Regions from separate parts of the Dehalobacterium formicoaceticum genome, predicted to be linked through region 2. Evidence: a T-box and tRNA genes for the amino acid it is inferred to sense, from the RefSeq annotation. Region 2 holds a T-box; the other holds one or more tRNA genes.

Region 1 (15,329 bases), 590 kb from region 2:
AAAAATGGAACAAGGATTCCTCTCCCTTTAAGGAGTTGAAAGCATGGGAGAAAAGGATTTATTGCCGGAAGATTTTATTGGTATTTTAGATCGGTATGAATTACAGGCCCTGCACATTGAACCTTATAAGATGGTCTACCGGGTAGAAGGGCGTGATGGTTTTTTTGCCTTAAAGGAAATAAAGTTTCCGGAAGATGAATTTTGTTATATTTATGGGGCGATGGAGCACCTGGCAGCCCACGGTTTTTCTGCCATCAACCGTACGATACCCACCAGGGATGGTTACCCTTATGCCTTATGGAAGGGTAAACGATATGCCCTTTCCCGGTGGATCGGGGGCAGAGAAGCGGATTACAGCCGGAGAGGCGACTTAAAAACCGCCGCCCGCACACTGGCAGCTCTGCATCAAGCCTCTGAGGGTTATTTTCCTCCTCCCTGGGAGGGACGCATCAAATGGGGGACCTGGCAATCCTCCATGGAGGACAAAATGAATCAGCTCCTTGATTTTAAACATGGGGTGCGGCGCATCAAACGAAAAAGCAATTTTGATCTCATTTTTTTATCATCAGTGGACTATTATATATCAGAATGTATCAAAGCACTGGAACTCCTGGATAAAAGCGCCTATGATCAAATTAATCAGAAAGAAGCGGCCAGACAATTTTTTTGTCATCATGATTTTGCCCATCACAATGTCATCATTGATGAACAGGGGCAGGGCTATGTCATCGATTTTGATTATTGTATCAGCGATCTTCGTTGCCATGATTTGGGCAGTCTGATGCTGCGCGTCTTAAAGAGAAGCGGCTGGGATCAGAATCAGGCTCTTCTGGCCTTAAAATATTATCGGCAGGTACGTAAGGTTTCCTCCAAGGAACGAGATGTATTACAGAGTTTTTTAAGGTTTCCCCAAGATTTTTGGCAGGTGGCCTTTGCCTGTTATGTAGAACAAAACCAATCTGAAGAACGGCTGCTGAGAAAGCTGCAAACCTGGGTCTTAGATAAACCACTGCGGGAAAAAGGTCTTCACAAACTGGCTAAACTGATATAATGGGGTGAAAGAGAGGATGAAAGTTGGCATAGACAGCCGCGCGGCGATCTGGTATCGGGGAACCGGCATGGGGACTTACACTTATCAATTAATCCGCAATATTTATTTGATTGACAAGAAAAATGAATACCATTTCTTTTTACCCAATGAAAAATTTCAGGGGACGGATCCCCTTACCAGCGGGGTCTTTCAAAGCATTGCCCAAAACACAGATGCCTTTTGGGAAACAGTCATTGCCCAGGAAACCATTACCCCGGACGCCATTGATATTTATCATGTTCCCCAAAATGGCATCGGTTTACCGCCGAAAAAAGACTATCCCACGGTAGTCACCGTTCATGATTTAATCCCCTATGTTCTGCCGGAGGTGGCAGGACCCGGATACCTGAAGATTTTTCAAAAGGAGATGCCCCGGATCCTGGAAGAAACAGATCATGTGATTACGGTTTCCGAACATTCAAAAAAAGATTTAATGACGGTCATGGGGGTGCCGGAAAAGATGATTTCGGTCATCTATGAGGCACCAGAGTCCACGTATAAACCTATCAAACGGGAAGTGGCCAAAGCACGGATTAAAAACAAATATGGGATCAAGGGTCGGTTTATTCTTTATATCGGCGGCTTTAATCCCCGGAAAAATATTAAGGGCTTAATTCAAGCCTATCATAAAATCTATAAGGATTTAAAAACTCCCTGCCAATTGGTGATTCTGGGGAAACCCTCCCGAGACTATCCATCTTTGATCAAGTTAGTGGAAAGTCTTGATTTAGAAGAATGGGTGCTCTTTCCGGGATTTATCCCCATGCAGGATTTGCCTTTTTTCTATAATGCAGGGGATTTATTTGCCTATCCTTCCTTTTACGAAGGATTTGGCTTACCTCCCATTGAAGCTTTGGCCTGCGGCACGCCCACCATCGTTTCCAATGTCTCTTCTCTCCCGGAGGTAGTAGGAGATGCAGCCCTTTTGGTCAATCCCCATGATTTGCTGGCTTTAGCGGGAGCCATGCATCGGGTGCTGACGGAGCCGGTCTTGGAGCAGGAATTAAGAAAAAAGGGGTTAAGAAGGGCGGAAAGCTTTTCCTGGACGAAAACAGCAGCTCAAACCATCAAGGTTTATCAGGAGGTCCTGGGATGCTGAGCAACAAATAAGAAGCAGATGCCATTTGACATCTGCCTTTTTAATACTTTCAGAAAGAATATCCTGTTATTCCTGATCAAAGAGTTCCACAGTGACCTTTTTCATTTTTTGATCTTGGAGAGGCTTGTCCATATGATTTCTCTCACTTTGGACGATCTCATCCACGGTTTCCATACCGGAAATAACTTTACCGAAGGATGCATATTGCCCGTCTAAGTGGGGGGAATCGGCAACCATAATAAAAAACTGGGAACCGGCGGAATTGGGATCCATCGCCCGGGCCATGGACAGTACTCCTCGGGTATGCTTCAGATTGTTAGGAAAACCATTGGCGGCAAATTCTCCTTTGATGGTCTTTCCCGGGCCGCCCATGCCGGAACCTTGAGGACAACCTCCTTGAATCATAAAGCCGGGGATGACGCGATGAAAAATCAATCCGTCATAAAAGCCTTCTTGGACAAGGGAAATAAAATTCTGAACCGAGATCGGGGCAACTTCTTGATATAATTCAATTTCGATTTTTTGGCCCTTTTCCATTTCGATGGTGACCAATGGGTTTTTTGACATGATACATCTCCTTATTTTTTATAGCATTGCTATTAATATACCAAAATTTCCTGATCATTAGTATAGAATTTAGTCATATTAAAAGGATGCATGCATATCTTTTTGTAGAGGAAAACCGGGAGGAGATGCTATGGTTAAGGATGTTTTTGCACCGGTGGTTAAAACACTGTTTATTCCGGAAGGTAATCCCGGTGTACAGGAAATTAAGGAGATTCGGGCTGTGCCCCGTATGACCCAGGCTGAGGGAGATGATCAGGAAATCACTATTTCCGGGGAAATGGATCTAAAAATCCGTTATCTTCCCATCGATGATATGGATGAGGATATTCCCTGGAGAAGCATACAATTAACGGAAAATGAAACCTGGAGTGCTGCTGAAAACGAAGAACAGGTGATTGCCCGCCTGAAATCTGCCCTGAAAGATGAAGAAGAAGAGACGGTCCAAGAAAGGCTTAAAGATGATGAGACAAGGGAACTGGAAATATGCGTTCCTTTTACTTTAGCCATTGATACGGAAGGACTTTGCCGGGATCATCCCATGACCATGAATCCCTCTGTTCATAGCAGCAACTGGTTTTTGGTTAATCCCAAGGCAATTGAGTATGAGGCGGTATTACAGCTGATCACGGAGGAAAATGCAGAACCTGTTTTTAGAGCGGAGGAGCCGATTCCTTTGGATGAGGAGTTCAGGGAAGCTTCAAATACAGAGCCCATATCTGTGGCAGAAGAGTACAGAGAGATTCCAAGTACCAAGTCCATTCTATTAGAAGAGGAGTACAGAGAGATTCCAAGTACCGAGCCCATTCTATTAGAAGAGGAGTCCAGAGAGATTTCAAGTGCTGAACCCATTCTATTAGAAGAGGAGTCCGGGGAAGTTCCAAAGGCCGAGCCAATTTTGACGGAAGAAGTATATTATGAGGCGGAAAATTATCGGACTGAAGAAAATGAAGAGATTCCGGAATTGTACGCTCAGACAAATGACTGGGAAGAGATCCCAACAGAGACAGCAAGTAAAGATTCATTTAGCGAAAGAGAAATCCCGCAATTCCGGGAAGTGGTGCCACTGGAAAATCAGGTACCCTTGCCCTTGCCTCAAAAATTGATTAAAGTGGCAGCTAAAGAAAAGGAGGTCAGGTCTGAATCTTCCGGCAGACAAAGCTATTTTCAAATGAAATTTTATCGGGTTCAGGCAGGAGAGGATTTAGACGCCATTGCCGATAAATTCGGGATTTCCAGAGAACGAATCAGCACCTTCAATGCCATCCATGAAGAAGAGATCAGAACCGGCTTGCTGTTGTCTATTCCCGGAAGCTGAAGATAAGATGTACAGCGATAAGCACAACTGCAAATGTTGTGCTTTTTAAAGTTATTAAAGGAGTGGAGAAAGGTGGCAAGAGGAGATCGATATCAGCGCACCATTGCTAAGCTGCATCTGGATAGGCACACGATCGAACAATGGGAATTTAAAATCTTCGACGGATCATTTCAACGAGGGGTTATTAAGCTGGAAACGGAAGTAGGTGCTAAATGTTTACAAATCAGAAGGGCTTTTCCCGACCAGATATTTCATTATTATTTATTGATGGAGCATTTGGCGCACCAGGGATTTAAAAATATTCCCCGTTTGATTCGGACAAAATTCGGAGCGCCTTATTTAGAAGCAGCAGGAAACTTTTACTGTGTTTCTGATTGGATTTCCGGAAATCCTGTAAATTTCCGGGATGACCAAGATGTGCTTCAAACGGCGCAAGGTCTGGGTAAATTACATCTGGCCTCCAGAGGTTTTTATTTCACGGGCGAAAAATGGGAGCAAACAGATGCAAATCCCTGGGCAGCAGATTTCTTAAGGACTGCTTCTCAAATTGTCCGTCTGAAGGGGCAGATCAAAAAACCGCTTTTCTTTAAAGAAAGTCTAGAGCGTATGGCGGACCAGGCAGTTACTGCCGCAAAATTCTTCACCGGACCGGAATATAAGTTCCTCAAAGAACAAGTGGCCCAGGATTTAAGCATCTGTCATAGCGCCTTGACTCAGGAGCATCTGATTATGGGTTGGTCCCAGGAAGTATCTTTCACCGGTCTGATGCATTGGAAGAGGGATCTGCCCCTGCGGGATTTAATTGATTTTTTATTTATTGTCGGCAGGGAAAACCAATGGGATGAAACTTTGTGTCAAAAGGTGGTCACCCAATATGATCAAATCCTTCATCTAGAGCCCCGGGAACTTCGTCTGCTGAGAGGAATCATGATGTTTCCGCGGGGTTATTGGGAACTGCTTCATGAAATGGCCGGTCAAAATTCTAAGGGGAAAGATGCCAAAAAGCGCCTGGAAGATTTTTGGAGCCAGGAAGAAAAAAAAGAAGGATTTCTTTCATGTTTGTTTGCCTAAGGGGTTTGCGGAGAAAGGGGGAAGGTTTTTGGCTCGTAAGCGCAGGTCTTTGGTCAAAAGAGAAACCAAGTTGATGCAGGAGTTTTTAGATAAAGGAGAGATTTTGCAGGAATGGGATCTTTCCATTAAAAGAATGAAAAAAATAAATAACGATTATAAAATTAAAACCCATAAAGGAGAAAAAATACTGAAAATTGCCTTTCAGGAAGATCGGGTGATGTTTATGCACCTGGCTTTGGAGCACTTGGCCGGACAGGGTTGTTTTCAGGGGATACCCCGCTTAATTCCCACCAAGTATGGTGACTTTTATGTCAAAAGCGATTTAGGCATTTATTATTTGACGGACTGGGTGGGGGGGAAACAAGGAAAAAGGGATGAATTAGATCAAGTACTGGCTTTTGCCAGGTACCTGGGGGAAATCCATTTATCGGCCATGTTTTTCCATGCAGTTCCTCCCTGGGCCATCAGGGAACGTTGGGATGATATTGCACAAGGGATGACGGAAAAAACATCCTGGGCGGAAGAAAACCTGAATCATTTACCACCGGAGGTTCAGACAGCTTGGGCGTCTTATGAAATCATCGCCCACAAGGCAGCAAATTTATTAAAGCTCGCCGGATATCCTGCTTTGGTGGAGGCGGCCAAGGAGAATAAAACCTTTTGCCATCGCCGCTTCGAACCTGGGCAGGGGATTATTGCCAAAGGAGTCACCCATATCCGTCATTGGGAACATTGCGCTTACGGTGTACAGGTAGGAGATCTGGTCTATTTTATGCAGCAGGTCATGCCATATTTCCAATGGAATCAGCAAATTGGGGAACAGATTATTACTTCCTATCATCGCACCAAACATCTTTCCCGAGAAGAGGTCATGACCTTGGAGGCTGCCTTAATGTACCCGGATACTTTTGTCAGGTTCATGAAAAAGTGCCGCTTGAGTAAATTTCCCCCCGATGAATTCTCCAAGAAGTTTGCCCAGGCACATTTAGAAGAGCAGGAGAAGCACCGGTTTATCGAAGCAGCCTTCGGTGGGATCCGGGGAAAGGAAGGGAAGTCTCTCCCGGAAGATGATGAAGAAGCTTAGAAAGGTGCCGAAACCAAAGGGACGGGATCGTGGCATCATCTGCGATGGTGTCAACAGTCCCGTCCCTTTACTTAATTTATGTCTTTCCCGTCTTTTGTGTAGTTTTACTTTTACAGAATTCCCTGAGCCAGCATCGCGTCGGCAACCTTGATAAAGCCGGCAATGTTCGCACCCACCATTAAATTGCCTTCATAACCATATTCCAGGGCCGCTTTTTTCGTGTTGTGATAGATGTTCACCATAATGCTGTTTAATCTTTGGTCTACTTCTTCGAAGCTCCAGGAGAAACGCATGCTGTTTTGGGCCATTTCCAGTCCTGAGGTGGCAACACCACCGGCATTGGCTGCTTTCGCCGGTCCGAAGAGGATCTTGTTTTCCAGTAAGAGTTTCACTGCCTTAGCGGAGCAAGGCATATTGGAACCCTCAACCAGTGCTTTAACACCATTTTCAATGAGCGTTGCCGCTTCAGCTTCAGTAATTTCATTTTGAGTAGCACAGGGAATTGCGATATCACATTTGGAAGTCCAAAGACCTTTGCAATTTTCACAATATGTTGCATCGCTGTCATATTTCAGATATTCACTGATTCTGGCTCGATCCACTTCCTCGACTTTTTGCATGGCTTCGAAATTGATTCCGTTAGGATTATATACATAGCCGCAGGAATCGGACATTGCCACCACGTTGGCGCCTAATTGCTGAGCTTTTTGACAAGCGTAAAGCGCCACGTTTCCAGAGCCGGAAATAATAATCGTTTTTCCCTTTAAATCCACCTGCCGATCCTTCAGCATTTCTTCCAGGAAATAAATCGTGCCATATCCTGTTGCTTGGGTACGGGCTAAACTACCACCGGAAGTAATGCCTTTTCCTGTCAATGCTCCGGCGGGATAGCCTCTTTTGATTTTTTTATATTGGCCGAACATATAACCGATTTCCCGGGTGCCAACGCCGATATCACCGGCAGGAACGTCCATGTCTGCTCCGATCAGGTAAGCCAATTCATTGGTGAAGCTCTGACAAAAGCGCATAATTTCTTTTTCGGATTTACCTTTCGGGTCAAAATCAGAACCGCCTTTGGCGCCTCCCATGGGCAGGCCGGTCAGAGAATTTTTAAAAATTTGTTCAAAACCTAAAAACTTTAAAATACTGAGATTGACGGAGGGATGAAAGCGGAGGCCGCCCTTATAGGGTCCGATGGCACAGTTATATTGGACACGAAAACCTCGGTTAATATGGATATTTCCCTGATCATCCTCCCAGGGTACCCGAAAAACAATGGATCGGTCCGGTTCCACAATTCTTTCCAAAATGGCAGCTTCCTGATATTCAGGTTTTTTTTCCATGACCGGCTCCAGACAAGTCAGTACTTCTTCTACGGTCTGATGGAATTCCGGTTCCCGGGGGGTGCTTTTAATCGTACTCTCAATAACATCTGTTACATAAGACATCTTTACCACTCCTTATTGATTTATCGGGAAGAATCCCTTACTTAGTAAATTAATAACCTGAATTATATCAAAAAATGGCGCGAAAGCAAGAGGTAACCCCCAGGAATATTGTATACATTATTTTTTGTATACAATCATATTTAGTATCATACTTATTTTACACAAGGTAAATTGTGCAAAATCAAAGGAAAAATTTTAGCAACATGGATAAGCAAGAGCAATAGTTTATAATAGGGTGCCCTGAGGGGACAGCAAATATCGGTAGGTGGTGATAGTATTGAAAGGTATTTTATCCGTGCTCAGTCATTATGATTTTTCCATTCATGGCATCATACCAATTCAGGATGATGTTTATCGTGTGGAAACAAGCAGGGGTGTTTATTGCCTTAAATGCGCCAATAAAGGAGAGCATAAAATGCTCTTTATTTATTCTATATTAAAACACTTAGAGGAACAAGGTTTTACCAAAGTGTCTTTTCCGGTGCCGGCGAAAGATGGATCTCCTTTGGTACACCAGGATCATAAAATTTATTTCATGACTCATTGGATTTCGGGAATCCCTTGCGATTTTAAACGGGAAGATCATTTAACAGCGGCAGCCGAGACCCTGGCCGAATTCCATCAGCATGCCAAAGGAGCAAAGCTTCTGGAGGGAGCCAAAGCACGGGCCATGTATCGGAAATGGCCGCATGTTTTGCAAAAAAGGACTGAGGATTTACAAAAATTCAAGTCCCTGACGCAAAAGAAAAGCTCTTTAACGCCCTTCGAAAAAAAATATCTGGCCATTGCAGATCAGGTCATTGCTCAGGGTGAAAAAGCTTGTGCCACCCTGCAGTCCTCGGAGTATCGTAAGATCGCAAAAAAAGCAGAAAAAGAGCAGTCCTTTACCCATCGGGATGTGGCCGCCCGAAATTTCATCATTGAGGACGATAAAAAGGCTGCTCTCATCGATTTTGATTATGCCCGCTATGATATCAGAGCAGCGGATGTGGTACGTTTGCTTGAGCGGTCTTTGCGGGATCAGCATTGGCATGAAGAAAAAGGAGATCTGATCCTGAAGTCCTATCAAAAGGTTTACCCTCTGGAAAAGGAACAGTATCAGGTCATGCTGGCATTCTTACAATTTCCGCAAAAGATCTGGCGCATCTCAGAGAGATATTTTGAAGGGAAGGTTTCCTGGCAGGATGAAGGCTTTCTTAAGAAATTATCCTCAGCTCTGCGTAAAATGTCTTATCAGGAGAAATTCTGTCATTCTTTTGAAAATAAATATTGTCAAGCGCGTAAGGGGGGATGATATGGATCATCATGATATCAAATGTATTTTATCTAACTGGGGAGAGTCTCCTTTGGAAATGAGTCAGGTGCGCGGTGTCTATCGGATTAAGACGGGGCAAGGGATGAGATGCCTGAAAGAAGGAAGAAAAAGTTTACAGCGGGCACAGTTTATGATGGAGGGCATGGCATTTGTTCAGAAACGGGGCTTTGCCCAGTTGGCCAATTGTGTGCCCACGCCGGAGGGCAGCTTGGTCGTGCCCTACCAAGGTTCTTATTATTACCTCCAGGAGTGGGTAGAAGGGAGGGAATTGGATTACCTGAACCGGGAGGATCTTCTGGGCGCGGCAAAGACCCTGGGCTGTTTTCATCGGGCCAGTATTGGTTTTACTCCCCAAAAAGGATATGAGGCCAAGAACAAACTGGGCAAATGGCCAAAAAAACTCCAGGATAAATGCAAAGATTTGGAAAGATACCTTAATGTTGCCCGTACCAAAGCAAATCCCGATGGTTTTGATCGCAAAGTAATGCTTTTTGGCGAATGGATGCTGAATCATGCCCGGGTGAGTGTGAAAAATTTGGCTGATTCCCATTATGCTGATTTGGTGGATGAAGCACGGGATTGGGGTTCCTTGGCCCATGGGGATGCTGCGGCCCGGAATTTTATCCGTCAGGGCCGGGAGTTGGTGCTGATCGATTTTGATGCCATCGCCATGGATGTGAATATCACAGATTTGTGGCGCCTGATGCGGCGGGCATTATCCAGAAACAATTGGGAAATGGAGCTGGCAACAGAAATCATGGACAGCTATGATCAATTTGTGCCTCTGGAATCAAGACACAAAGAGGTATTGGGCGCTTTTCTCCAATTTCCTGAGATTCCCTGGCGCCTGCTCCGGGAATATTATGAAAAGGAAAATCGGACACCTCAACATGACCTTTATCTGACAGAAAGATTGGAGAATTGTTTGGATCAACATCGCGCCATTGATAAATTTCTCAAGAATTTCGTCTAACGGAAATGGGTATCATGAAAGAGGTGAGATTTTGAAAATTGCTGTGATATCTGATACCTATGCGCCCAATAAATTTGAAAGCTTATCTCAGAATATGAAAGCAGGACTGGAAGGTGAAATAAAACAGGAGGAGCTATCATGAACATTGGCATTGATGCCCGAGGGGCGATTTGGTATCGGGGTACGGGTATTGGCACTTATACTTATCAATTAATTTATCAATTAAAACAAAGAGAGGATGGGGCTTGTTACCGGCCTTTCTGGCCCGGAGAGGAATATCGGGAGTTGGATATCACCGATGAAAAGGAATTTAATAATGTAGAAATCGGTAATGAATACTGGGAACAGTTTTTTTTGCCCCGGGCTTTGACCAGGGAACACTTTGACCTTTATCACGTACCCCAAAACGGGATTGGTCTGCCTAAAACCAAAAAGTGTCCCCAGGTGGTAACGATTCATGATTTGATCCCCTATATTTATCCGGAGACGGTGGGGAAAGGTTATTTAAAAACCTTTTTTACGGAGATGCCCCGCATCATGGAAGAATCGGATCGCATCATCACCGTATCTCATTGGTCGAAAAAGGATATTACCCAGATCTTCGCTTATCCGGCAGAAAAGATTGATGTTATTTGGGAAGCCCCTGAGCCGGTCTATCGGCCTTTGGAAAAATCCCTGTGCCGCAAATTATTGGGTGAAAAATATCGGCTGGAGGAAGACTATATCCTGTATGTGGGCGGATTCAGCCCCCGCAAAAATATTAAGCTCTTGTTGACGGCCTTTGCAAAAATCAGCAAGGAAATTGAAAAGCCCATCTATTTGGTCCTGCCGGGGAAAAAGCAAAAGGAACCGGATTATCTGGATGCCTTAATCGCCGCCTTGGGTATCAGTGACCGGGTCCTCTTTCCCGGCTTTGTCCCCGTGGGTGATTTGCCTTATTTCTATGCCGGGGCAGAACTTTTTGTTTACCCTTCTTATTATGAAGGCTTCGGACTGCCTCCCCTCGAAGCCATGGCCTGCGGTACTCCCACCTTGGCGGCCCGTGCTTCTTCTCTGCCGGAGGTGTTGGAGAGGGGTGCCGCCTGGTTTGATCCTTATAATTATATGGAACTGGCGGAAAGTCTGTTCTTCTTTTTGACTCATCCCGAAGCATCAAAGAATTTAGGGGCAAATGGTTATCACCAGGCTCAGAAATTTTCCTGGGCCAAGACCGCTCAAGAAACTGTTAAGACCTATCAAAAAACTATCTCCGGATGCTGATAGGCTCTTTATCAAATTCCAAGACTCCCAATTCTATAAGTGGGAGCTCATATTTTCACTTCAGGTGGGGTAGATTCCCCATCTGAAACCCCGATGTTCAGCTTTAGCTGAACGAGTTCACTGCTGTTTTTTTGTCAGAGCAATATGACCGTCGGGGGTGATCACTATCGATTCTAACTGGTTTAAATCATCGATATGAAAACTTTCCAGGATCTCGGCCAATTCTGCTGCCGTGACACCGGATTGGGTCAGTTGATCGGCAAAAATTTCGCCGTTTTCCATAATCGTCTTGGATGTTTTTTTTCCTAAGTATCGGGGGGTGATGGGCTCTACTTCTTTCTTGCGGATAATACTGAAGCGACCGCTGGGTTCTAGATAGGCAAATTCTACATCCAGATAGTTGCTCAGTCCCTGGACCCGCAATTCTTCCATTAAGTCGGAACGGTTAACCCGGGCTTTGCGCATATTTTTCTCCAGGATTTTTCCGTTTTGGATTACGGGAATGGGTTTGCCGTCCATCAGCTGTAACAGGAAAGTGCTTTTTAAACCGGTCCAGGAAAACAAAATTTGCAGTATGGTCAGGGTACTGACCGCAATAATCGTATTGGTAAGGGAGAGGCTTTCGTCCGCCAGAGGAGTACCTAATGTTTCCGCAATTACCAGCATGATGACAAAATCCGTAGGTTCCATATCCCCCATAGAACGATAGCCCATGAGGCGATAGCAGATAAAGCCAAAAGCCAACAACCCGACAGTCCGTAAAACTGTTTCCATCTTTGATTCACCTCCGTTTTAGTTTGCCATTTTTTTTGCAACTTATTATATTGAAATAAGGCATACATTCCTTGGCTCAGGGAAGAATAATACAGGTTTCTACATTGATACCGGGAGGATGAAAGATGGAAATAATGTTGCCTTTATTAATTGCGGCTCTTTCCGGAGTAGCCATGGCGCTCCAGGGAACGGTGAATTCATTTATGTCTAAAACTATCGGCCAAATGGAGACGACCTTTATCGTCCATCTTATTGGCGTAGTGACGGCGGCCTTGGTCTTGTTTGTTTTTCATTTGGGTCGGGGGCAGTTATCAAGGTTGGGAGAGGTGCCCTGGTATGGCTATTTGGGCGGCATCATCTCGGTGCTGATTATTTACGGTGTCGTAGCTAGCATGACCAAGGTCGGCGTGGCCAACGCCACCACCGCCATCATTGTGGGACAGGTTACAGCGGCTTTAGTGATTGACTGTACCGGATTTTTGGGCATGGAAAAATTCCCTTTCACCTGGTTAAAAGGGTTTGGGATCCTGCTCTTAGCCTTTGGTGCCAGACTGATGCTGCCCAAATAGCTTTGGGAACCATCTTCTTTCCTGAAAAGAAATTTTATGCTTGACATTTAATCAAGGTTCAGGCATAATCTAAAAGTAGCGAATTGCGGCGGTGTAGCTCAGTTGGTCAGAGCACACGGTTCATACCCGTGGTGTCACTGGTTCAAATCCAGTCACCGCTACCAACTTGGCCCGTTGGAGAAGCGGCTTAACTCACCAGCCTTTCACGCTGGCAGTTTCAGGGGTTCGAATCCCCTACGGGTCACCAAAGGTTTTTAAAGCGTGCAGCAGGTATTACATCTTGCCGCATGCTTTTTTATTTTCTTTTTATTTTAATGAAAAAGTTGTAGAAAACTAAAAAGATGGTCGCAATGTTCCCAGTCTCATCTTATCAAAACCGACAAGTTTTTCTTCGCCCTCATCCTATAATGTTAAGGAATAATAGTTAAGGGTGTGGTGCTGTGTCGGGAAACCCTCATGTCAACATTGATTATCAACGAAAAAAAAGGCGCTCCAAATTTAAGTACAAGTACGACTGGCCTGTCAAGCTAAAAATGCGCACCAAAAAAATGGCTGCCAAGTTTGTACCGCCGGCTAAATATAAAATTCCCCGCTGGTCCTGGGATGATTTGGTTCTGGTGCTGCCGGAAATCATGATCTTTGCAGTCATGGGTTTTTTTCTGAGCAGAGCAGAGGTTCTGGGCAGTCTCCTGCCCTTTGGCCCCGCTTTTTACGCTGCTTTAGCCTGCAGTGACAGAAGACAGGCCTTCCTCCAGGCCCTGCCCATTATGGTCGGTTTGTTAACCGTTTTTCAGGGACAGGCTTATCTTTATAATATGGGTGTGATTCTGCTTCTGGCCATTGTTTTTTTCTTTCATTCCATCGATCTGGATCGGCAATGGACCCAGGTGCCGGCCTTGGTTTTCAGTGCCGTCCTTGTCGTGAAGGGCATCGGACTTTTCCTGGGACATGCTTCAGAATACCAAATCATCTCCCTTGTCTTTGAAGGTGCTTTCGCTGCCGGGTTATCCCTGGTCTTTTTGGTGGTACAAAGGTTGATCCTGAATCGGAAAGCCATCAACCGCTTTTCTGCCGATGAGATGATCTGTATTTTTATCGCCGTCATTGGAATGATCATGGGGCTGGGCAGCTGGAGCGTGGCCGGTATGGAAATTGCCAGTATGGTGAGTCGTTTGATCGTAATTTTAGCTGCATTCCTGGGCGGAGGCGGTGCCGGTGCCGCCATGGGAGCCCTGGTTGGGGTAGTGCCCAGCCTCTCCTCCATGATTGCCCCCTCGATCATCGGCATGTATGCCTTCTCCGGATTGTTGGCCGGATCATTTAACGGCTTTGGCCGCTTGGGCGTGGTAATGGGATTTTTTTTAGGCAATCTCCTCCTGGCCCTATATCTGCTGGATACGCAGCTGATTATTTCTTCCCTCACCGCCTCCGCTGCTGCCGGTATTTTGTTTTTCTTGATACCCAAAGCGGGGCTGCATAAGATGGGCAGGATCTTTAATTACAGCCTGGCTGATGGGGATCAGACTCAAAAAGAAGATCGTATTCGACGTTTAGCCCTTGGCAAATTAAATACCATGAGCCATGTCTTTCATGAATTGGCCGCCACCATGGAGCAAATCGCCGGGGAACAGGATTTTGCCGATGATTATAATATTAATTCTGTGCTGCACCGTATTTCTGCCCGGGTATGTCAGGATTGCACCTTGCAGAAGCTATGCTGGGAAAAGGATTTTTATCAAACCTACCGTTCTATTATTTCCTTATTTACCACCATTGAGCAGAACGGCGCTGTCAGTGTCAAGGATATGCCGGCCACTCTGCGCAAAAGATGTTCCCATGCCCAGGAAATGCTCACCGCCATTAATTGTTTGTTTGAATTGTATCAGAAAAATCATTATTGGCAGCTGCATATGGAAAATACCCGCAGCCTGATGGCCAATCAATTGACCGGATCCGCGCAGATCATTGACAAGATCACCAAAGAAATCAAAAACAGCAGTAATGCCCGGGATTATTTGGAGGCCCATCTAAAAAAGATGTTAGCCGGCCGAGGGTTTTTTGTGGACAGGGTCAACATCCAGCAAATGGGGGAAAAGACCTTGGATTTATCTTTGGAGGTAACCTCCTGCCCCGGGGTTGACAATTGCCGTCAAGTCCTGCTGCCTGCTTTATCCCGTTTGACGGGGATGGAATATCAGATCCTCCATTCCAATTGTTCCTATGATACCGGCATTAAAAATTGCTGTTTCAGAATGATGGATGCCAAGGCTTATCGGCTGAATATCGGCCAATATAAAATTGCCAAATATGAAGAGGAAGTGTGCGGTGACAGCACCAATACCATCTTACTTCCCGAGGGAAAACAGATTCTCATGCTCAGCGACGGTATGGGTGTAGGAGCAAGCGCAGCCGCGGAATCCGGGACTTCCCTTCAGCTTCTGGAAAAATTACTGGAAACCGGCTTTGATGAATACAGCGCCATCCACACTATTAATTCGGTCCTCATGTTTCGGGCCAAGGAAGATACTTTTGCCACCATGGATATTTGCATCATCGATTTATTTTCCGGTGAGGCAGATTTCATTAAAATCGGCGCCGGGCCCAGCTTTGTTAAGAATAAGGAAGGGGTAAAAGTCATTCGGGCCTCCAGCCTGCCCATCGGAATTTTGCATCATGTGGAAATGGAAACCATCAAAGAGACCATCCGCCCTGGGGATGTGATCGTTCTATCCTCCGATGGTTTATTGGATACAGGGCATAAGCT
Region 2 (15,329 bases):
GCAGCGAAATTCGGGACGAAGACAGCGGTATGTATCAACAAATATGATACCAGCATTGAAAACACAGAAAAGATTGAACGGTTTTGTAAAAAACAAGGGCTGCCTTTTATCGGTAGGATACCTTTCGACTCCAATGCCGTGAAAGCGATTAATAATGGTCAAACCGTTGTAGATATAGACTGCATATCGGGGACGGCGGTTAAAGAGGTTTATCACAAAACAATGAATCTACTCTTTGAAAAAGGTGGTGGCTAAAGTCATGCTTATTAAAACGTTGGTTGAAAACACCTCGATATCAAAAGACTTTGGCAGCGAGCATGGCCTTAGCTTGTATGTAGAAACAAAAAAACACAAAATATTGTTTGATGTGGGCGCAAGCGATTTGTTTCTTCAAAATGCAAAAAAGCTTAATGTGAATATTGCTGATGTTGACTTTCTTGTGATTTCGCATGGACACTATGACCACGGCGGAGGGCTAAAAACCTTTTTGAAAGAAAACACAAAAGCCGAGGTATTTCTACATCGTCTCGCTTTTGAAAAGCACTATGCTATTCGTCCAAATGATGAATTGGAATTTGTCGGTCTTGATGAAGATCTGAAGCAAAACAAACAAATTATCCTCACGTCAGACCGTTTCTTTATTAACAGTGGAATCCAAGTATTCTCTAATATCGTCCAAAAAGAGCCACGCCCAAAATCAAACAGTGGTTTGCTCAAGGAATATAAGGGGCAAACGATAGCTGATATCTTTGCACATGAACAAAACCTCGTGGTAGAGGAAGACGGGAAAACCCTATTAGTAACAGGCTGCGCTCATAATGGTATCATAAATATACTTGAGCATTTTCACACGCTAAAAGGCCGAATGCCGGGCTATGTGATAGGTGGATTTCATCTTTCCAGCCGCTCAGGCGGAAACGAGGACTCTGAAATGATAGATAGAATTGGTAAATACCTGATGGGTACACAAGCAAAGTTTTACACCTGCCATTGCACAGGTATCGAGCCTTATAAAAGGCTGAAAGCTATTATGGGTGATAGCATCAATTATCTGTCAGCAGGCAGTGAAATTGTATTTTAAATAAAAGGAGCAAGATTATGAGCGAAAATTGCAATCAAAGCTGTAGCAGTTGTTCGGAGGACTGCGCAGAACGAAAAGAACAAAAAACGGATTTCTCCGAGAAGCTGCATGAGATGAGCAGTGTAAAAAAGGTTATTGGTGTTGTCAGCGGCAAAGGTGGTGTCGGTAAATCACTTGTTACCTCTATGCTTGCAGTTACCATGAACAGGATGAACTATCATACTGCGATTCTTGATGCGGATGTCACCGGGCCTTCTATCCCTAAGGCATTTGGTATCAGGGAGAAAGCCTCAGGCAGTGAATTCGGTCTATTCCCTGTTAAAACAAAGACTGGGATTGATATTATGTCTGTCAATTTGCTTTTAGAAAACGACACTGATCCGGTTGTCTGGAGAGGGCCAATTATTGCTGGCACAGTAAAGCAGTTTTGGACAGATGTTATTTGGAGCGATGTAGATTTTATGTTTATTGATATGCCACCGGGCACCGGCGATGTTCCCCTTACGGTATTTCAGTCTATTGCTGTTGATGGGATTATTGTTGTGACCTCACCACAGGAGCTTGTATCCATGATCGTATCAAAGGCTGTTAAAATGGCTGAGATGATGAATATCCCTATTATCGGTCTGGTGGAAAACATGTCCTACTTTAAATGCCCTGATAATGGAAAGGACTATCAGATATTTGGCGAAAGTCATATTGAAGAAATTGCCGAAAAACATAATTTAAAGGTTCTTGCTAAGTTACCTATCGACCCAAAAATTTCGGCTGCATGTGACAAGGGTATGATAGAGCTTTTCGATGGCAATTGGTTTGAGCCGGTTGCAAAAATCTTAGAAAAAATGGAGGAAAACTAAAATGCTGAAAATTGCAGTAGCAAGCGAAAATGGAATGGTGACTGAGCACTTTGGACATTGCGAAGGTTTCATGATTTTTGATACTGAAAATAATCAAATCATCAAAAGCGAAACCGTTGCTAACCCCGGGCATAGGCCTGGATTCTTACCTAACTTTCTTGCTGATCGTGGTGTAAATGTCATCATCAGCGGTGGTATGGGCGGAGGCGCGGTTGAGATTTTTAATGAAAGGAACGTTGAAGTTGTTGTAGGAGCAAAAGGTGATGCTAAAGCAGCAGTAGAAGCGTACTTGCAGGGCTCCCTTAAATCTACTGGTTCCGTTTGTCATGAGCATCAGCATCATGATGAATGTGGGGAATAAGGTACTTCTTTGTTGAAAACTCCGATACATGCATAGCTTAAATAATAATTAACTCCTCACCACTAATTTCTAAAATCGTGATGAGGAGTTTCTATTTTAGTTTTCTAATGCCAGAATCCCAGTTCCGTCTTTAAGGTGAACAGTTCATCATCATTGTCATAAACAGTAAAACAAAGACTGCACTAAAGGTTTTATCCTTCGGTGCAGTCTTTTCTTTCAAGTCTCCGCTTGAAGAGAGTCGGTTAAAATTCACATGTTTCGTAAATCCCTATGTGAACGCTTCTTTACAGGCGTTTTTATTTTTAATCGTTATTCAACTAATTCATATTTGTTAAGCATTTCTTTAATTTTCTTTTGCTCATTAAACATCATCACGTCAATTATGGATAGGTTGGGAACAAATTCATCCTTGGCCTGGTGATACATGATATCACTGGTTTTTAAGAATCTAAGCTGCATCCCTTGGTTATTAAATTCCTCATGACTGTATAATTCCTTTCCACCAATTGCATTAATATATAATTCTGCTTGTAAGATCTTGCATATATCTATAACCCTGTCTTGTCCTTTTAATCCTGGCGTCATTTCTATCTCCGAAGCAACGTAAATTTTAGTTTCAATAGATAAATATCTGCAAATCTCTTTGATTAAGTATTGCAGATATTTCGCCAGGTTTTCTTCATCCTGAGTAATAATCTTTTCCAGGACAGGGAAAACATCTTGATAATATGGTGCTTTTCTATATGCAGATTCAATCTTTCTCAGAATTTTATTAATATTGGAAGCATCGTTTAAAATTTCAATTTCATTGATGTATTTATTTGAACTTGCTTTGCGCAACGGCAAATTTATAAAATGACCTTCTCCGTTAATCAAAATTTTATTTCTGTGGATCCAGCCACCTTTGATGAAATTTACGTCATTTCGGATTACGTATCTGTCTACAGCATTAATTAATTGCCAATATCCAATATACGGAAAAAAATAAGGCTGCATAATACCGACTTTTTCCCTCACAACAAACACCCCTTTATTTATTGGCAAGACTTTAACCTTACCGTAGTCATATCTTTGATACCAATCACACCGGGTTTAGCTTGTAAAGAGGACACTGCCACCTGCTCTCCCTTAAGCCAGCTTATAATTGCCTTGGGCAGATCGACGCCACCAATATGACTAAAAGGATATCCCCCGCCAAATCTTGGGTTCATCTCCAGCACAAAAGGAACACCCTCTACAAGGAAAGCATCCACATCAATAATCGAAATATGACCTAAATCCCTGCTAATTTTTTGCCCCGTTTCTTCTAAATCTTTATGCTCCACAATCTCAGCAAAATCCGTTTCCCCACCGCGCATTTCATATTTCTTTTTAATAGAAACACTCTGAAAATTTCCTTCCAAATCGTTAATGATATCCAATCCATATTCCTCTCCGTTTAGTTTTTCCTGGATAATAACAGATCTCTTGGGATCTTGCTGGGAAACAACCTTAATATAGTTTTCGGCAATCTTTTTTTTCGTCTTCTGATGCAATACATATAATTCTTCCTGGTTATCTGCTTCAAAGATTCCCAAGGATCCAGCGCCCCATCTTGGTTTAATCATTATAGGAAAAGATAGCTCATGGCATTTAACAGCCTCCAAGGCATCTTGAATGGAGAGAAAAGTACGGGGAGTATGGAAACCATGTTTTAATAAAAATTGATATGTTGCCCACTTATCATTACATACTGCAATAACTTCCTCGTTGGAAACAATAACCTTCACGCCAATTGATTCAAACTCCTTTTTCCTTTTTGATAATATCGGCAAATCAATATCCAAGCGAGGGATAATTGCTCTGATATGATGTTTTCGACAATATTCCATTAGAAAGGGGATATACTCATCATCAAAAGATAAAGGAGTAATGACAGCTTTATCCGCATCCTGTAAAGCAATGGAATCTAAGTTGCTGTTGGCAGCATGAACTTGTCCATTTCTTCCCAAAACTTCTTTGAAATAATGAACCAGATAACTTCGCCGACCGACGGCTGTTAACAAAATATTCATCCATATTCCCCCTTTGTTTCCATTGCATATCCGGAAGAGATTTAATTCTGATCCATCTTTAAAAGATAGGTAGTTATACGAAGAGCTTATCTCCACTCTTTATCAATTTTTATCCGGCGGTGTATGCCAAAAAAGAAGATCTGGTCTATCTTGTCAGGGACAAATGGACAACGCAAGAATACCAGACCTTTAGTCATGACATAAACTAAGCTCCGGGGCAATCTGATATACCTCCATGGCATTTTTCGTCGTTGCTTCCGCCAGCTTTTCCAGAGATATTCCCCGTAGCTCGGCAATTCTCTCTGCTACCAGACGCACCCTAGCCGGTTCATTTCTTTTGCCCCGATAAGGGTGAGGTGTCAGGTAAGGACAGTCTGTTTCCACCAGCAGTCGGTCCAGAGGTACCATCTTGGCCACTTCCAACAATTTATTGGCATTCTTAAAGGTTACCGGTCCGGCCATAGAAATATGAAACCCTAAAGTGATACACTGCCGAGCCATCTCCCAACTGCCGGAAAAACAATGGAATATTCCCCCATTGATTCCGCCCTTTTCTTCTTTGATGATCTGCATAGTGTCACCATGGGCTTCCCGATCATGAATCACAATTGGCTTTCCCAATTTTTTCGCCAAGCGAATCTGTTTGCGAAAAGCTTCCTGCTGTACATCCCGGGGGGAATGATCCCGATAATAATCGAGACCGATTTCCCCAATAGCCACTACTTCCGGTTCCCGGGCATAAACTTCAAGTTGATATAAGGAATCCTCATCAAGGGCGGTGGCATCATGGGGATGCAACCCAATTACCGCATAAATCCCCTTAAACCTTTTAGCAAGCTTGATAGCCTGCACAGAGGAGGGCAGATCGTAGCCTACCGTAGCGATTCTTTTAACCCCCGCTTCGCCCGCCTGCTCAATCACTGCCTCCAGATCTCCGGCAAATGCCGGATCATTTAAATGAGCATGGGTATCAAAGAGCACGACTGTATTCACCTACCTTACCGTCCCGCCGGGTGTGATTTCATCTATTGTAACCACTTCTAATTTGCCATCGTGGGAGGCAGCCAAAATCATCCCCCGGGATTCTATGCCCCGGAGTTTTGCCGGTTTCAGATTGGCTACCACAATCACCTTTTTCCCTACCAATTCCTCCGGCTGATAATGTTCTGCAATCCCGGACACAACTGTGCGCACCTCATCTCCTACCTTTACGCTAAGTTGGAGGAGTTTATCCGCTTTTTTCACCTTCTCACAGGATAATACTTCCGCCACTCGCAGATCAATCTTGGCAAAATCCTCAATGGTGATTTCCGGCATGATTTCTTCAATAGCTTCCTCTTTTTCTTCTGCCTGTGCCGACTCTTCCGGTACAGAGGCTTCAGAGACCTCTAAAGCCTCAGAGTCCTTTTCCAGTTCTTTAAGGTCAATGCGGGGGAAAATAGGATCTCCCCGATGAATCTTGGTACCGGCAGGGAATTTGCCCCAAAGCAAGCTGTCCCAGCCCATAATTTCTTCCTGTCCCTCTATACCCATTTGAACCCATACTTTTTCCGGGAGAGAAGGCATCATCGGCGTGCACATCACGGTGCATAAACGAATGACTTCGGCCAGATTGTAAAGGACCGTTTCTAACTTTTCTCTTCCTTGGGGATCTTTGTTCAAACTCCAGGGGGCCGCATCATCGATATACTTATTGGCTTTATTGACCAATTTCCAAATTTCTGCCAATGCATTGCTAAATTCCAGCTTATCCATGAGTTTTTCCACTTGGGCCGGGGTTGCTTGGGCCAAATCAATCAGTTCCTGATCAAATTCAGTTCCTGCTCCGGGAGCAGCTACTGTCCCCCCTAAAAATTTGTTCACCATTGCCGTGGAACGGCTGATGAGATTACCAAAATCATTGGCCAAATCGATGTTAATACGATTCACCAATGCCTCCTCAGAGTAATAGCCATCCTGACCAAAGGGTACTTCCCTTAATAAGAAATAACGGACGGCATCCACACCGTACTTGTCAATCAGCACCAAGGGATCAATTACATTTCCTTTTGATTTGGACATTTTGCCGCTGTCCAGGAGCACCCAGCCATGGCCAAAGACCTTTTTGGGCAGCTCAATTCCGGCCGCCATTAGAATAATTGGCCAAATAATGGTATGGAAACGCATAATGTCCTTACCTACTAAATGAACATCCGCCGGCCAGAACTTCCGGAATAAGGAATCATCCTCCATGCCATAGCCTAAAGCAGAAATATAGTTGGTTAAAGCATCAAACCATACATAAATCACATGCTTCCCGTCAATAGGTACTGGAATCCCCCAGGAAAAAGTTGTTCGGGAAACACATAAATCTTCCAGACCTTGCTTAACAAAATTGACCATCTCATGTTTTCGGGTGACCGGCTGAATAAAATCCGGATGCTCTTCAATATATTGTAGCAACTGATCGGCATATTTGCTCATCTTAAAGAAGTAGCTCTCTTCTTTGACCAGTTCCACAGGACGACCGCAATCAGGACAGGTCTGATTTTCTGCCAGCTGACGCTGGGTAAAAAAGGTTTCACAAGGGGTGCAATACCATCCCTCGTACTCCGACTTATAAATATCCCCTTGATCATATATTCTTTTGAAGATCTCCTGCACGACCTTTTTATGTCTTTCCTCAGTAGTTCTAATAAAATCGTCATGAGAGATGAGTAACTTGTCCCATAAATTTCTAATGCCCGCTACAATCGTATCGACAAACTCCAAGGGTGCCTTTCCTGCCTCCTTGGCTTTACGTTCTATCTTTTGCCCGTGTTCATCCGTGCCTGTCAAAAAGCGCACCTCATAACCCTGCATCCTTTTATAACGAGCCAATGCATCTGCTGCTACGGTGGTATAAGCGTGTCCAATATGTAAATTACCGCTGGGATAATAAATAGGTGTCGTCAGATAAAAGCTTTTCTTGGTCATAATAAACCTCCAATCATTCGTCTTATTATTTCAGATAGCAAAATAAAAAAACCTTCACCCATTGCAAGGGACGAAGGTAATCGTGGTACCACCCTAATTCGTCTGTATTTCGCAATACAGACCTCACCAGGTAAAATTTATACCTGTATGCTTTGATAACGGGTATTTAACCCGGTTTTAAGCTAATAAGAGGCCACTTAAGGGCTTCTCCTTTCACTTAACCCGCTCCGGGGCCATCTTCGTAAAAAAGTCATTACGGGCTTACACCTGATCCCGCTCTCTGTGAATGGCTTTACCTGCTACTCTTCCCCATCATTGCAGCTTTCATATGACTTTTAGCTAATTATATTGATCATTTAAAATTTTGTCAAGTTTCCCCAAACAACTTTTCTCAAGGTACCTTTTCCTGTATCTATATAAAACATAAAAAGATTTCTTAGTATCAGTAGGCGTTATCTATCGGATAAAGCCAACATATTATGGGACTTAATTATAGATATTATAAAATTTGTCATAAAAACGAATATTTAGGTTGATATCTTGGTAATTTTTGTTATAATTGAATTATCCTCAGGAACCATAAAATCCCTCCTAAAAAATAATTACCTGACTGGAGACAAAAATATCAAAAAAAGGTTGACTTTAGCTGGAATGCTTGGTATTATTTAGGCGAGGCGAATAATGTCGAAATTTGTTATAAAAGGAGAGGTGTTTTGAAATGATTAAATCCACAGGTATTGTTAGAAAAGTAGACGAACTGGGTCGGGTTGTTTTGCCCATCGAACTCAGAAGAACCCTAGGTATTGATGAAAAGGATGCTTTGGAAATCTATGTTGACAACGAAAAAATAATCTTGAAAAAGTATGAGCCTGCTTGTATTTTCTGCGGGAGTGCTGAAGACATACAACATTTCAAAGGTAAAAACGTTTGCCGCGAATGTGCAGCTTCCATGAATGCTGAAGCTGTATAATTAAACTTCCTCTCTAAAGATATAACCATGATAGGGAATTTTTTACAGCTAAAGTCTAATGCGGTGTCTTGTTTAAGTTATTTAATGAGGCAAATGCATTTTAATGGAAAGAATGAGGACAGGCTCATAAGCCTGTCCTTTTTTATTATGATTCCTCCAAACTGATGGTATAAACCTCATTCTTGGGGATTTTGTATTTTTGAGCCAGTACTTTAATCCCCTCTTTTTTTGTCATGCCCTCTTCAAGCAAACGGTTTAATTCTTCCTTAATTTCTGCTCTTTCCGGCTTTTCGGGCACTTTTTCCTCGCCTCCTGCCAGGATTAAAGTAAATTCCCCCTTGGGGGAATGCTCTTTAAAGTGTCCGATGATTTCCCCTAAAGATCCCCGGATCACCTCTTCAAATTTTTTGGTAAGTTCCCGTCCCACTGCCCCTTGACGATCATCTCCCAGGTAATCCTTTAGCGTCTCTAAGGTATCGATAATACGATAAGGAGATTCATAAAAAATCATAGTACGGGTTTCTTCCTTCAATCTGGCCAACCGTACCTGCCTTTCCCGCTTACCTCGGGGCAAAAAGCCTTCAAAGACAAATTGAGCGGTAGGGAGTCCTGAAACGACTAAAAGGGATAAGGAAGCGCTGGGCCCCGGGATCGGGCATACTGTGACCCCCCGGGAGATGGCATCCCGGACAATTTCTTCACCGGGATCGGAGATCCCCGGCATTCCCGCATCGGAAACAAGGGCAAGAGATTTCCCTTGTAATAACAATGAAATCAGATAATCCCCTTTGACCATTTTGTTATGTTCAAAATAACTGGTTAAAGGGGTGTGAATATCATAGAAACTAAGCAGCTTTCTTGTATGGCGAGTATCTTCCGCCGCAATCAAGTCTACTTCTTTCAAGGTTCTTAAGGCCCTTAAGGAAATGTCCTCCAAATTGCCGATGGGTGTCCCCACCAAGTACAAGATTCCTTGTTCCATAAGCTATTACCATTCTTCCTTTAATATTTTTCCTTGAAAAATTGCTGCCATTTCCTCTGAATAAACACCTGTTTTTTGATAGATAAAAAGAGGCGGCAAAATATGTACATCTCTTTTTCCGTTTTTAATGCCTTCAATCATTAAAATATTGGGTTCTCTGCCCAGCATAGGGTGTACGAACCTCATGCGTTTAGGCTCCAAACGATAGTCCCGCATCAGGGATATAATTTCCCCCAACCTGGCAGGTCGATGCACCAGAGCAAAGCGACCTTCAGAGTTAAGAAGGGCGGCTCCTTCTCGGATCACATCCTTCAGAGAACAATAAACCTCCGTGCGGGCTGCCGCCTTAACAGGGGACAGACTGATTTTTCCAGTTCCCATAGGGGCATAAGGGGGATTGCTCACCACCAAGTCAAATGAACCTTTCCCCAATTGAGCTGAAGCCTCTTTAATGTCGCCAACTTTAATAGTAATCTGTTGGTTAAGATTGTTTAATGACACACTCCTTTCGGCCATGTGCGCTACTTCCTCTTTCAGCTCCAGACCGATAATGCTGGCATTACGCAGTCGGGCAGCTAACAACAATGGAATCACTCCTGTGCCGGTCCCTAAATCTACCACCCGATCCCCCGGTCTCAAAAGCAGGAAATCCGCTAAAAGGACGGCATCCAAAGAAAAACAAAACCAATTGGGATTTTGAATTATTTTTAAATTGCGCCACAACAAGTCATCTATGCGCTCCTCAGACTGACTCACCACACCCACCCTATATCTCTCCAGAAGACTGGTTTTCTTTATTTAAAAAACTAACGCAAAAAAGACAATCCTCGGTACGTGCCCGCGCAAAATGGGCAGGGCAAACGTGATATCCTTCCTCATATAAACGAATCAGATTTTCAAAGCCTGCCCCTTGATCTTTTTTGGCATAGAGCTGGGCGCGCAAAAATTCATTCTGCTCTTCCAAATGATGAACGTGCCGCTGTATGGTTCGAATTTCCTCAATAAATTTTTGTACCTTTTCTTCCATTTCCCGAAGAGCTTGAGATAACTCCACCGTCATCACTCCTCATGTGTTTCAAATTCACCATCTTCTGCCACCGGGGCCCCGGATTTCTTCCGTCCGCATTCTCTATTTTCATAATCATCGCTTTCATATTTCAAACAGCACATTAATCTTCCGCAAATGCCGGAAATTTTCGTAGGATTCAATGATAAATGCTGTTGCTTGGCCATACGAATAGATACAGGCTGAAAATCCCCCAATATGGAATGACAGCAGAGAATGCGGCCGCAGGACGCCAAACCGCCCAACATTTTCGCCTCATCCCGCACCCCAATTTGCCTTAACTCAATGCGTGTTCGAAAAACTGCCGCCAAATCCTTCACCAAATTGCGAAAATCCACCCTGCCCTCAGCAGTAAAATAGAAGATAATTTTACTGACATCAAAGGTATATTCCACATCTACCAGCTTCATAGGCAGTTCATGTTCTTGTATCTTCTGCTGACACAGTTTAAAAGCTTCCTTTTCCTTTTCTTTATTTTCCTGATAGACACAGGTGTCCTCCTCAGTTGCCTTTCTTAAAACGCTTTTTAATGGAGAAACCACTTCTTCTTCCGGTACCATTTTGGGTGCCACCACCACGAGACCATACTCTATACCCCGGGCTGTTTCAACTACCACCCCGTCTCCGACGGTTAAATCCAACTCTTCGGGACTGAAATAATATATTTTTCCGGCTTTTTTAAACCGTACTCCAACAACCTTTTCCATCTTATTCCTCCGCTTCTGACTGAAAATAAACTTGTATTCTTAATAATAACACATCGATCGCCAATCTAAAGTTGACGTTTTGTCTTAGGAGCTGCTGACTTTGTGCCACCTCTTGCGCCGCCCGGAAAGCCTGATCCGGTGATAATGGGCTGGTTAGCAACAGATCCCAATAATCTTTATGGTGCACCATACCCTTTTCCTCGATGAGCTTGGCCACTCCAATATCCCGAAACCAGGTTACCAAACCCTCCAATAATCTCGGGACATATTCTTTATTTTTTTCCCACGTCTCAGATATTTTCAGCAGCTGAGCATAATCCATTTGTGGAAGACTTTGAACCAGGGTAACCACTTGATTCACATATTCATCCTGCTTTTCCCCTTCTACCGAAGGATCCTCCAGGACTTCTTCCCCAAATTTTATCACCTGGCAGCGGGAAAGTACAGTTGGTAAAATCTCATCTCCGTTTTCCGCCAGAAGAATAAAAATTGTTCCTTCCGGGGGTTCTTCCAACATCTTTAACATACTGTTCGCTGCAGAATGAGTCATCAGATCACCACCGGTCAAGATCAGCACCTTATATTTCCCTTCGTAATTCTGATAACTGATTAATTTATGCAATTCCCGTCCCTGCTCTATTTTAAAGCTGGTTCCTAAGGGCTCTATGATCGTGACATCAGGATGATTGTCATGTTCAATCTTGCGGCAGCTTAGGCAGACCCCGCATGCCCTCCCTTCAATAGGGGAGAGGCAATTGACTGCCTTGGCCAGATCGACAGCGTTTGCCAGGGTTATCTTTCGTGGTCCCAAAAACAGATAAGCATGAACCATTAGATTTGATTTAACGGCTTGCTGTAATTGAGGGAGCATTTCATCACCAACTTAAATTAAAATAAGGATAATTCCTAACCATTAATAATATCTTTGACCTCTCGATAAACATCCTCGTGAATCTCCGGAATGGAACGCAATTGATTTCCCTGTATACAGGAAACCTGCTTCCAACCGTATTTGGCCGCTACATAAAGGGAATTCTCATAGGAGCTTTTCAGATATAATTTATTTCTCTCATGAATATCCTGTTTTACCCCGCCGGTGTATTTATTTTTTCTTTCTTCCATCAAGCGATTACTAAATTCCGTCGGCATATCCAGAAAGATCACTCCATCCGGAACCGGCAGCTTATAGATGTTAAATTCAAAATTCCATAACCATTCCAGATAGCGGTCCTTGTCTTTACCTTCCAGCTTCGCCCCCTGGTGCACCATATTGGAGGTGGCATAACGATCCGCTAAGATAATGCCTCCCTGGGTATAAAAATCCTCCCAGATTGTTTTATAGGAAGCATAGCGATCCACGGTATAGAAGGTAGAAGATATATAGGGATCCACATCCCCAGGATTTTTGCCAAAATCACCGTTTAAATACATTTTTACTAAAGCAGAAGAAGGGCTTTGATAGTTGGGGAACTCTACCTTTTTTACCGGATAAGACTCTTGCTCCAATCTTTGAAATAACAATTGGGTTTGAGTCGCTTTCCCGCTGCTATCCGCACCGCTCTCAATAATAATTAATTTACCTTTCATCGCTCAATCTCCCCATCCTGATCCTATTCTTTCAACACCGCCAAGATTTTTCCCGACGCATCCCCCGGCCCCTGAATATGGCCGCCCCAGCTCTTAATTTGATCTATCTGATCCAAAACCTCTCGGGTGATGATTTCCCCTGGTACTACCAGCGGAATGCCCGGCGGATAAGGACAAATGAACTCACCGGAGATATAGCCTGCCGCCTCCCACAAGGGAATTCTCATTTTAGGGGCATGCATTGCCTCTCCCGGCAAAAGGACCATTTTCCCCATTTGATACCTGAAATTTGAAGAAGTCCTTTTCCTCTTTCTTATGGGAAAACGGGCTGCTAAGTCTTGTAAAGCTCCCCATAAATACTCAATCTCTTCTTTGCCATCTCCTATAGTCACGATTAAAAGTACTCCCTTTAAAGAAGCCATTTCCGGTTGAATACGGTAGGTATTCCTTAATTCCTCTGCCAGTTGATATCCGTTTAAACCTAAATCCGCGCTGTTTAACAGGATTTTACTGGAGTCAAAGCTTGTACAGCAGGATGTATTCAAAGATTCCTCATCTAAGCATTCCATCCCTTTAAGCTGTGCCACTTTGCGGCGAAACCACCGGGAAAGGTCTAAGATTTGCTCAGCCATCTGGGATCCCTTTTCCGCCCACTGCTTCCGTTGAGCATCAAGGGAAGCCATTAATAGATAAGAGGGGCTGGTGGATTGGAGCAGTGACAAATAATTTTTCAGAGGGAGATTCTGATCCTGAAGCAACAATAGACCGGATTGGGTGAAGGAGCCCATGGTTTTATGCCATCCTTGCACCGCAATTGCTGCTCCGCATTCCAAAGCTGCGGGGGGAAAAGAGGGAGAGAATTTGAAATGAGCCCCATGAGCTTCATCTGCAATTAAAGGAATACCTGCCTCCTTGGCAATACTACCAATTCCATTTATATCTGATATCAACCCCTGGTAAGTAGGGTGCACCATCACCAAAGCTTTCCCCTGAGGATAAGTCCTGATCGCTTCTGCTGCTTGTTCCGGTGTCACTCCCAAAGGCATACCCCAATTTTCATCCATCTCAGGCTGAAGATAGACCGGCTTAGCTCCCGCCAGCATCACCCCTTCATACACACTCCGATGAGCATGACGCGGAATTATAATCGTATCTCCCGGCCGGCACAAGGCCATAATGGCTGCATGAATTCCCGCGGTCACCCCGTTTACCAAAAAATATGCTTTTTGGGCACCCATCAAAGAAGCCGCTAAATTTTGCGCCGATTCTATAGGGCCTGTAGGATGGTGCAGATCATCCAAACCCTCAATCTCTGTCAGGTCTAAAGAAAAAACCCCTTGTCCCAAATACGCCTGCCATTGGGGAAGAAGTCCTCTTCCCCCTTTATGACCGGGGACATGGAAGGGATGAAATTTCTTGCATTGATATTTTATCAGTTCCTCCAAAAGAGGAGCTGTCCTTTGGCTAATTTTCTTTACTTGCTTCATAGTCATTGAACCTGCTGTTATCTTAATCATATTTTCGTCTCGATACAAGATGCATTTTTTTCGAAAATATCTATCTTAGATTATATCAGAATTTATCCCTAAAAGCACTGAGAAGAGTATCCCACACTCTTCTCAGCTAACTGCGTATTTCTGCCCTTCCAATCCATATTTTTTTTAAACAATTCTGTACATAAGGATAATAAATATCCTCCGGATTTAGTGTGGCAATCATCTCCTCACAATATGGGCAAATAAAGTTCCCCTGGATAATCATACCTCTCGCATGCAGAGGCACGATCTCGCTGCAAACTAAACACCTTATTTTCATCATGAGCGGCCATTCCCTTTCTATGTGTATTCTACCCTTATAAACTATATTATTAAAACTGCTCCCGCCTGTGTCTGGCAGCTAATTATTTTCCCCTTAAAGCATGATCTTTGAGCTTGTACCATAATTTTGAGGAAAAAAGCTTGCACAAAATTCCCTGAGCAAGCAAACTTTTTTATTTTTTCTTTGTATCCCGGCATAATCAATATAGGTATCCCCTGTCAGCAGCAATTCCGAGATGGGAACCACCTGATAGCCATCCTTCTCCAAGGCTGTTAACATAGGATCTAATGCATCCGGCGTGTATTTTCCTGCATTATGAAATAAAATAATATCCCCCGGCTTGATTTTGGTTAAAATTCGATTTTGAATTTCATTAGCGGACAAATCCTTCCAGTCCAAGGAATCCACACTCCATTGGATCGCCTTAAAACCCAATCGATCTACGGTGCGGATCACATTGTTATTATAGTCTCCATAGGGCGGCCGAAAAAGTACCGGCTTTTGTTCTGTGGCATCATAAATCATTTGAAAGTTATCTTGTAGTTCTTTTTCCATCTGCGCTTCTGAAAGCTGAGTAAAATGGGGATGGGTAGCGGAGTGCATCCCGATTTCATGACCCTTAGAAGCAATTGTGCGTGCTACATCAGGATATTTTTCCAGCCAAATATTTACCAAAAAGAAGGTGGTCTTGATCTTGTGCTCTTCCATGATCGTCAATAGTTTTTCCGTATTCTCAATTCCCCAGGTGGCATCAAAACTTATGGCAATCCTTTTGTCCGGCACATCTACACTATAAATCGGCAATAAACGAATAGTTTTTGAAACCATACTTACCAGATAATTCCTGCCCGTTAATTGTGCTGGCGCCAAAACAACGCCCGCCATCATCAC

Evidence for each region. The T-box of region 2 lies ahead of metG (methionine--tRNA ligase). A T-box ahead of a tRNA ligase gene usually reads a tRNA of that ligase, here a tRNA-Met.
Region 1: it encodes a tRNA-Met, which carries the amino acid that the T-box ahead of metG (methionine--tRNA ligase) is inferred to sense. The anticodon was not compared.

The regions. Positions count from the first base shown of each region.
Region 1 is NZ_CP022121.1:1,063,951-1,079,279, forward strand. It holds gene CEQ75_RS05190 (CotS family spore coat protein) at 1-31, shown strand, start outside; gene CEQ75_RS05195 (CotS family spore coat protein) at 44-1,051, shown strand; gene CEQ75_RS05200 (glycosyltransferase family 4 protein) at 1,068-2,189, shown strand; gene CEQ75_RS05205 (peptidylprolyl isomerase) at 2,256-2,756, opposite strand; gene CEQ75_RS05210 (LysM peptidoglycan-binding domain-containing protein) at 2,887-4,071, shown strand; gene CEQ75_RS05215 (protein kinase family protein) at 4,144-5,142, shown strand; gene CEQ75_RS05220 (protein kinase family protein) at 5,171-6,226, shown strand; gene gdhA (NADP-specific glutamate dehydrogenase) at 6,337-7,674, opposite strand; gene CEQ75_RS05230 (CotS family spore coat protein) at 7,952-8,968, shown strand; gene CEQ75_RS05235 (CotS family spore coat protein) at 8,970-9,962, shown strand; gene CEQ75_RS05240 (glycosyltransferase family 4 protein) at 10,101-11,222, shown strand; gene CEQ75_RS05245 (DUF421 domain-containing protein) at 11,340-11,996, opposite strand; gene CEQ75_RS05250 (DMT family transporter) at 12,122-12,565, shown strand; tRNA gene CEQ75_RS05255 (tRNA-Met) at 12,653-12,729, shown strand; tRNA gene CEQ75_RS05260 (tRNA-Glu) at 12,734-12,812, shown strand; gene spoIIE (stage II sporulation protein E) at 13,006-15,329, shown strand, end outside.
Region 2 is NZ_CP022121.1:470,897-486,225, forward strand. It holds gene CEQ75_RS02335 (ATP-binding protein) at 1-255, shown strand, start outside; gene CEQ75_RS02340 (MBL fold metallo-hydrolase) at 260-1,081, shown strand; gene CEQ75_RS02345 (Mrp/NBP35 family ATP-binding protein) at 1,099-1,938, shown strand; gene CEQ75_RS02350 (NifB/NifX family molybdenum-iron cluster-binding protein) at 1,940-2,299, shown strand; gene CEQ75_RS02355 (WbqC family protein) at 2,609-3,316, opposite strand; gene CEQ75_RS02360 (ATP-grasp domain-containing protein) at 3,334-4,353, opposite strand; gene CEQ75_RS02365 (TatD family hydrolase) at 4,543-5,346, opposite strand; gene metG (methionine--tRNA ligase) at 5,347-7,308, opposite strand; T-box leader at 7,372-7,633, opposite strand; gene CEQ75_RS02375 (AbrB/MazE/SpoVT family DNA-binding domain-containing protein) at 8,027-8,278, shown strand; gene rsmI (16S rRNA (cytidine(1402)-2'-O)-methyltransferase) at 8,424-9,260, opposite strand; gene CEQ75_RS02385 (tRNA1(Val) (adenine(37)-N6)-methyltransferase) at 9,267-10,025, opposite strand; gene CEQ75_RS02390 (initiation control protein YabA) at 10,027-10,314, opposite strand; gene CEQ75_RS02395 (PSP1 domain-containing protein) at 10,320-11,033, opposite strand; gene CEQ75_RS02400 (DNA polymerase III subunit) at 11,035-11,904, opposite strand; gene CEQ75_RS02405 (dTMP kinase) at 11,940-12,620, opposite strand; gene CEQ75_RS02410 (aminotransferase class I/II-fold pyridoxal phosphate-dependent enzyme) at 12,644-14,107, opposite strand; gene CEQ75_RS19450 (sigma factor G inhibitor Gin) at 14,244-14,438, opposite strand; gene CEQ75_RS02420 (polysaccharide deacetylase family protein) at 14,532-15,329, opposite strand, start outside.